One region of the Bacillus sp. FSL R7-0646 genome, then DNA from elsewhere that is predicted to be linked to it. Evidence: a T-box and tRNA genes for the amino acid it is inferred to sense, from the RefSeq annotation. Region 1 holds a T-box; the other holds one or more tRNA genes.

Region 1 (3,243 bases):
TTAAAATATCTGCCCCGAACTGGTTCATGATTTTTGCAGGAACAACGACATTGCCGAGTGATTTACTCATTTTGCGGCCTTCTCCGTCAAGAGCAAAACCGTGCGAAAGCACGCCTTTATAAGGTGCTTTGCCTGTTACGGCAACCGCTGTCGAAATCGATGAGTTAAACCAGCCGCGGTATTGGTCAGATCCTTCCAGATACAAGTCGGCAGGTCTTACAAGATCTTCGCGCTCTTCCAGTACGGCCTGATGAGACGAACCTGAATCAAACCAGACGTCCATGATGTCCTGCTCTTTTGTAAACTTGCCGTTCGGGCTTCCAGGGTGAGTAAAGCCTTCCGGAAGCAGTTCATTCGCTTCTTTTTCAAACCAAATGTTCGAACCGTGCTCCCTGAATAGTTCAGAAACGTGGTTGATCGTTTCGTCCGTGATGATCGGCTCCCCGTTTTCCGCATAAAATACCGGAATCGGCACGCCCCATGCGCGCTGTCTTGAAATACACCAGTCGCCGCGGTCGCGGATCATATTGTAGAGGCGTGTCTCGCCCCATTCAGGCACCCATTTAGTTTTTTTAACCGCTTCAAGAAGCTCGTCTCTAAAGTCTTTGATGGAAGCGAACCATTGGGCGGTTGCACGGAAAATAGTCGGTTTTTTCGTTCTCCAGTCGTGCGGATAGGAGTGAGTGATGAAATCAAGCTTCAGCAAAGCGCCTTTTTCTTCGAGCTGTTCTGTAATCGGCTTGTTGGCCTGATCGTAAAACAGTCCTTCAAAACCAGGGGCTTCGCTCGTCATATGTCCTTTTTCATCAACCGGACAAAGCACGTCAAGCCCGTATTTTTGACCGATGATAAAGTCGTCTTCCCCGTGTCCTGGAGCGGTATGAACGCAGCCTGTACCGGCATCTGTTGTTACGTGTTCGCCGAGCATCACAAGCGAATCTCTGCCGTATAGAGGATGAACTGCGACGATATGTTCCAAATCTTTACCTTTAACAGTCTGAACGACTTCATGATCTTCAAAGCCGATCGCTTTTGCCACGCTTTCAATCAATGCGCTTGCCATCACGTAGCGCGCGCCGCCGGTAGCAACGACGCTGTACTCCAGTTCAGGATGTACGGCGATGCCGAGGTTGGCCGGGATTGTCCACGGCGTTGTCGTCCAGATGACAATCTTTTCGCCGTTTGTTAATACGCCTTTTCCATCCTTTACATCAAATGCAACATAGATAGACGGAGAGCGTTTATCATGGTACTCGATTTCCGCTTCAGCCAGAGCAGACTCACTTGAAGGAGACCAGTAAACCGGCTTCTTCCCTTTGTAAATATAGCCTTTTTTCGCCATTTCGCCGAATACTTTAATTTGCTGCGCTTCAAACTCAGGCTTAAGCGTCACGTATGGATTTTCCCAATCTCCTCTGACACCGAGCCGCTTAAATTGCGCTTTTTGGCCTTCGATTTGCTGCCATGCATATTCTTCGCAAAGTTTGCGGAATTCGGCAACTGTCATTTCTTTGCGCTTCACTTTTTTGTTCTTCGTGAGCGCTGTTTCAATCGGCAGGCCGTGTGTGTCCCAGCCCGGAACGTACGGCGCATGATAGCCGCTCATCGATCTCGAACGGACGATGAAATCCTTCAGTACTTTGTTAAGCGCATGCCCCATATGAATATCGCCGTTCGCATACGGCGGTCCGTCATGAAGCACGAACATCGGCCGGCCTTCGGTACGTTTCTGAACGAGGCTGTAAATGTCCATATCCTCCCATTTCCCCTGGATTTCAGGTTCGCGGTTCGGCAGGTTTCCTCTCATCGGAAAATCTGTTTTCGGCATTAAGAGCGTGTCTTTATAATCCATTACCATTCCTCCAAAACATCTTTTCTAAAACAAAAAAAGCCTTTTCATCCCATAAGGGACGAGAAGGCTTTGATCTCGCGGTACCACCCTTTTAGACAAGCCGATTCGGCTTATCCGCTCAAACATCGTAACGTGATGGGACGTCCTTTCCTACTGGACGGTTCAGAAAGGAAACTTGAGGGCTGATACACAACGATTCCAACAATCCCGGGCTTACACCGCCCCCGGGTCGCTTTCATTGTTTTCAGGAATCAATGTCTGTCCCTCTCAAACGTTTTTCACTCAATTTATGAACGTATTATATGCGAACAGATGACGGTATGTCAAGATTGCAAACGAAAATCTATTCCTTTTCATCCATTACTGCGTCTACTTCGTATTCAAGCAAATGATCCCAGTCATCGTTTTTCAACAGGTCAAGCTGCGCTTCGATCAGCATTTGGAAACGGGTTCTGAACACTTTTGACTGCTTTTTCAGCTCTTCGATTTCCATAGCGATCTTTCTCGATTTTGAAAGAGACTCATTAATGATCCGATCTGCGTTTTTCTCAGCTTCACGGATGATGAGCTTCGCTTCTTTCTCGGAATTGCGCTTTACGTCTTCTGCCGCTTCCTGTGCGACAAGGATCGATTTATTCAACGTCTCTTCGATCGTCGAAAAATGGCCGAGACGCTCGTCAAGCTCGTTCACCTTTGTTTCAAGCTCATTTTTTTTGCGCAGAATGATCTCATAATCCTTCCTCACCTGGGCCAGGAATTCGTTCACTTCATCTTCATCATAGCCGCGGAACGCTTTCGTAAATGTTTTATTATGAATGTCATTTGGCGTCAAAGGCATGCTGCCCACCTCCATTTTTTTCTTTATGTACACTTGTCCTAGTCAACATTATAAAGCAAAATTCGACCGGGCGGAGAAAAAACTGTTAAAACGCGTCATTTTTGTTTTTCAAACGTCAATCTCCATTTGCCCTTCTTCGTTTTGCCGTCAATGTTTTTCATTCTGAAGCGGCCAAATCCCCGGATCGAAACCATATCCCCTTCAGCCAGTGCATATGAAGGGTCTTCGATGACTTTCCAGTTCACTTTCACGAGGCCGTTTTTCACAAGAACCTGTGCTTTCTGCCGGGATTGCCTGCTCATTGCCGAGCAAATCGCATCAAGCCTCAAAGATGAAACCGTATCATCCCTTATTTCGACATCCTGCTCCGGTACTTTAAGCTTTGAAAGCGGAATTTTTTCAAGGGAAACTTTCACCTTGCCGATTTGTGTCAGCTGGGTGAAAACAAAATCAGCGACTTCTTCCGAACAGATAAACTGCCATGTTCCGTCCGAAAAGATCAGATCGCCGAACTTTTGGCGCTTCAATCCGATGCCCATCAATGAGCCGAGAA
Region 2 (3,243 bases), 1.4 Mb from region 1:
TCATTTTCAAAACACGCCGCTTGCTATTAAGAGTCGGGATAGAGAGAGTCGAGAAGCGAAATATATTGCTTATCGTTCGAAACGGGCTTAAAATTGTTTTGAAAAATCAATTCGAATACAAATTTACCATGGGGAAGAGACAGGAATTCATGGAGCGTCTGGAGAACCTATTATAAGCCGTCAATAGGGATAAATGTTGCTCCTAAGCTTTTGATGCCATCATGCGGATTGAGCGGAACGAAGTATCCATATTCGTCTGTTGTGATAGAATAAACTGAAAATAAAATTTTTTTAATATAGCCTTTACAAATGGGTGTATTCCCGTATATAATAGTCCTTGTCAGATCGAGAGTTACTCCAACAACTGACGCGGAGGATTAGCTCAGCTGGGAGAGCATCTGCCTTACAAGCAGAGGGTCGGCGGTTCGATCCCGTCATCCTCCACCATTCATATTGGAATGGGCCGGTGTAGCTCAATTGGTAGAGCAACTGAATCGTAATCAGTAGGTTGGGGGTTCAAGTCCTCTTGCCGGCACCACGATTTTATGATACAATATAAAAGTTGCTGAAAAAAGACAGATAGCTTTCGAAAAAGTCTTCAGATTTCATTGCAGTATTGGAGCCATTAGCTCAGTTGGTAGAGCATCTGACTTTTAATCAGAGGGTCGAAGGTTCGAGTCCTTCATGGCTCACCATTTCATGCGGATGTGGCGGAATTGGCAGACGCGCTAGAATCAGGCTCTAGTGTCTTTTAAAGACGTGGGGGTTCAAGTCCCTTCATCCGCATTGCCAATCTATTTTGCGGAAGTAGTTCAGTGGTAGAACACCACCTTGCCAAGGTGGGGGTCGCGGGTTCGAATCCCGTCTTCCGCTTAATCATCCAGCGCCCGTAGCTCAATTGGATAGAGCGTTTGACTACGGATCAAAAGGTTAGGGGTTCGACTCCTCTCGGGCGCGCCATTATATAACGGGAAGTAGCTCAGCTTGGTAGAGCACATGGTTTGGGACCATGGGGTCGCAGGTTCGAATCCTGTCTTCCCGACCACTATTCGGGGCCTTAGCTCAGCTGGGAGAGCGCCTGCTTTGCACGCAGGAGGTCAGCGGTTCGATCCCGCTAGGCTCCACTTTGTTATCTTTAATATTCACCATGGCGGTGTAGCTCAGCTGGCTAGAGCGTACGGTTCATACCCGTGAGGTCGGGGGTTCGATTCCCTCCGCCGCTATTAAAGGACCTTTAGCTCAGTTGGTTAGAGCAGACGGCTCATAACCGTCCGGTCGTAGGTTCGAGTCCTACAAGGTCCACCATTGTTACGGAGGAATACCCAAGTCTGGCTGAAGGGATCGGTCTTGAAAACCGACAGGGGTGTCAAAGCCCGCGGGGGTTCGAATCCCTCTTCCTCCGCCATATATTATTTATTATTTTGATCATCGCGGGGTGGAGCAGTTCGGTAGCTCGTCGGGCTCATAACCCGAAGGTCGCAGGTTCAAATCCTGCCCCCGCAACCAAATTCACTCATTAAATGAGGATTGCCCGAAAGGTGCAGCCAAAATGGTCCGGTAGTTCAGTTGGTTAGAATGCCTGCCTGTCACGCAGGAGGTCGCGGGTTCGAGTCCCGTCCGGACCGCCATTTTAACAAAGGCTCGGTAGCTCAGTTGGTAGAGCAACGGACTGAAAATCCGTGTGTCGGCGGTTCGATTCCGTCCCGAGCCACCATTTTACAATTCTATATATTGCGGCGGTTGTGGCGAAGTGGTTAACGCACCAGATTGTGGCTCTGGCATTCGTGGGTTCGATTCCCATCAACCGCCCCATGCGAAATGCGGGTGTAGTTTAGTGGTAAAACCTCAGCCTTCCAAGCTGATGTCGTGGGTTCGATTCCCATCACCCGCTCCATTTGCATATCATGGGCCTGTAGCTCAGCTGGTTAGAGCGCACGCCTGATAAGCGTGAGGTCGATGGTTCGAGTCCATTCAGGCCCACCATGATATTCCGCAGTAGCTCAGTGGTAGAGCTATCGGCTGTTAACCGATCGGTCGCAGGTTCGAATCCTGCCTGCGGAGCCATGGAGAAGTACTCAAGTGGCTGAAGAGGCGCCCCTGCTAAGGGTGTAGGTCGCGTAAGCGGCGCGAGGGTTCAAATCCCTCCTTCTCCGCCATTTTTTCAATAAGGCCCGTTGGTCAAGTGGTTAAGACACCGCCCTTTCACGGCGGTAACACGGGTTCGAATCCCGTACGGGTCATCATGTTAAACTCTGCATCATTTCGATGCGGAGTTTTTTTATATTCAAATATGACATCAGTCAATGTTTAAAAGGAAAATTGTTGAACTTTGTCAATAAAAAGAAGCGCTTTCATTAAAGGGATCAAGCCATATTATCCGAATAAAAGAGTATTCTTTAAATATAGTGGCAGAAAGGATGAAATCAATGGCTGGTGTGAGTGCCTCGGATATTAAAGCGCATCTCTTTCATGAAGGTCGGCTTTATGAAAGCTACAGGTTCTTCGGCGCTCATCAGACGGAACAGGACGGCCGCCAAGGCTTCCGTTTCTGTGTTTGGGCCCCGCATGCGAAGGAGGTTCGAATCGCCGGAACGTTTAACGGCTGGTCCGGTGTCCTGCACCGAATGGAAAAGCGTCATCAGGAAGGCATATGGGAACTGTTTATCCCCGGTATTGGAGAAGGGGAGCTGTATAAATATGAAATGATTACAGCCGCAAATGAAACGAAATTGAAGGCTGATCCTTATGCTTTTTTTTCTGAAGTGAGGCCGAAAACGGCATCGGTCACTTATCAATTGGCCGGATACCAATGGGGCGACCGGAAGTGGCAAAAGAAAAAGCAGCAAAAAGCCGTGTATGAAAAACCGATTTCCATCTACGAGCTTCATATCGGTTCGTGGAAAAAGAAAGCGGATGGACGTTTTTTCACATACCGGGAACTGAGCGAAACGGTCATTCCTTACGTCAAAGAACACGGATTCACACATATCGAGCTGATGCCGCTGACAGAGCACCCGTTTGACCGTTCATGGGGCTACCAGACAACAGGGTACTACAGTCCGACGAGCAGATATGGCGAACCGCATGACTTGATGTATTTCATCGACCAGTGCCATCAGCATGAGATCGGCGTCATTATGGATTGGGTTTCCGGCCATTTTTGCAAAGATGACCACGGCTTGTATTTGTTTGACGGTATGCCTCTGTATGAATATAAACACGAGCATGACAGGGAAAATTGGG

Evidence for each region. A T-box is a leader RNA that pairs with one kind of tRNA and senses whether it is charged. The one in region 1 lies ahead of ileS (isoleucine--tRNA ligase), so its partner is inferred to be a tRNA-Ile.
Region 2: it has a tRNA-Ile gene. The T-box ahead of ileS (isoleucine--tRNA ligase) is inferred to sense a tRNA for this amino acid. The anticodon was not compared.

The regions. Positions count from the first base shown of each region.
Region 1 is NZ_CP150217.1:1,691,028-1,694,270, reverse strand. Features, by position in the region: gene ileS (isoleucine--tRNA ligase) at 1-1,852, opposite strand, end outside; T-box leader at 1,904-2,133, opposite strand; gene MKY62_RS08690 (DivIVA domain-containing protein) at 2,196-2,690, opposite strand; gene MKY62_RS08685 (RNA-binding protein) at 2,786-3,243, opposite strand, start outside.
Region 2 is NZ_CP150217.1:3,106,011-3,109,253, reverse strand. Features, by position in the region: gene MKY62_RS16210 (hypothetical protein) at 1-91, shown strand, start outside; tRNA gene MKY62_RS16205 (tRNA-Val) at 372-447, shown strand; tRNA gene MKY62_RS16200 (tRNA-Thr) at 463-538, shown strand; tRNA gene MKY62_RS16195 (tRNA-Lys) at 620-695, shown strand; tRNA gene MKY62_RS16190 (tRNA-Leu) at 702-786, shown strand; tRNA gene MKY62_RS16185 (tRNA-Gly) at 802-873, shown strand; tRNA gene MKY62_RS16180 (tRNA-Arg) at 884-960, shown strand; tRNA gene MKY62_RS16175 (tRNA-Pro) at 969-1,045, shown strand; tRNA gene MKY62_RS16170 (tRNA-Ala) at 1,052-1,124, shown strand; tRNA gene MKY62_RS16165 (tRNA-Met) at 1,150-1,223, shown strand; tRNA gene MKY62_RS16160 (tRNA-Ile) at 1,229-1,305, shown strand; tRNA gene MKY62_RS16155 (tRNA-Ser) at 1,313-1,405, shown strand; tRNA gene MKY62_RS16150 (tRNA-Met) at 1,430-1,506, shown strand; tRNA gene MKY62_RS16145 (tRNA-Asp) at 1,552-1,628, shown strand; tRNA gene MKY62_RS16140 (tRNA-Phe) at 1,639-1,714, shown strand; tRNA gene MKY62_RS16135 (tRNA-His) at 1,737-1,812, shown strand; tRNA gene MKY62_RS16130 (tRNA-Gly) at 1,821-1,894, shown strand; tRNA gene MKY62_RS16125 (tRNA-Ile) at 1,907-1,983, shown strand; tRNA gene MKY62_RS16120 (tRNA-Asn) at 1,990-2,064, shown strand; tRNA gene MKY62_RS16115 (tRNA-Ser) at 2,066-2,156, shown strand; tRNA gene MKY62_RS16110 (tRNA-Glu) at 2,169-2,240, shown strand; partial or broken gene glgB (1,4-alpha-glucan branching enzyme) at 2,427-3,243, shown strand, end outside.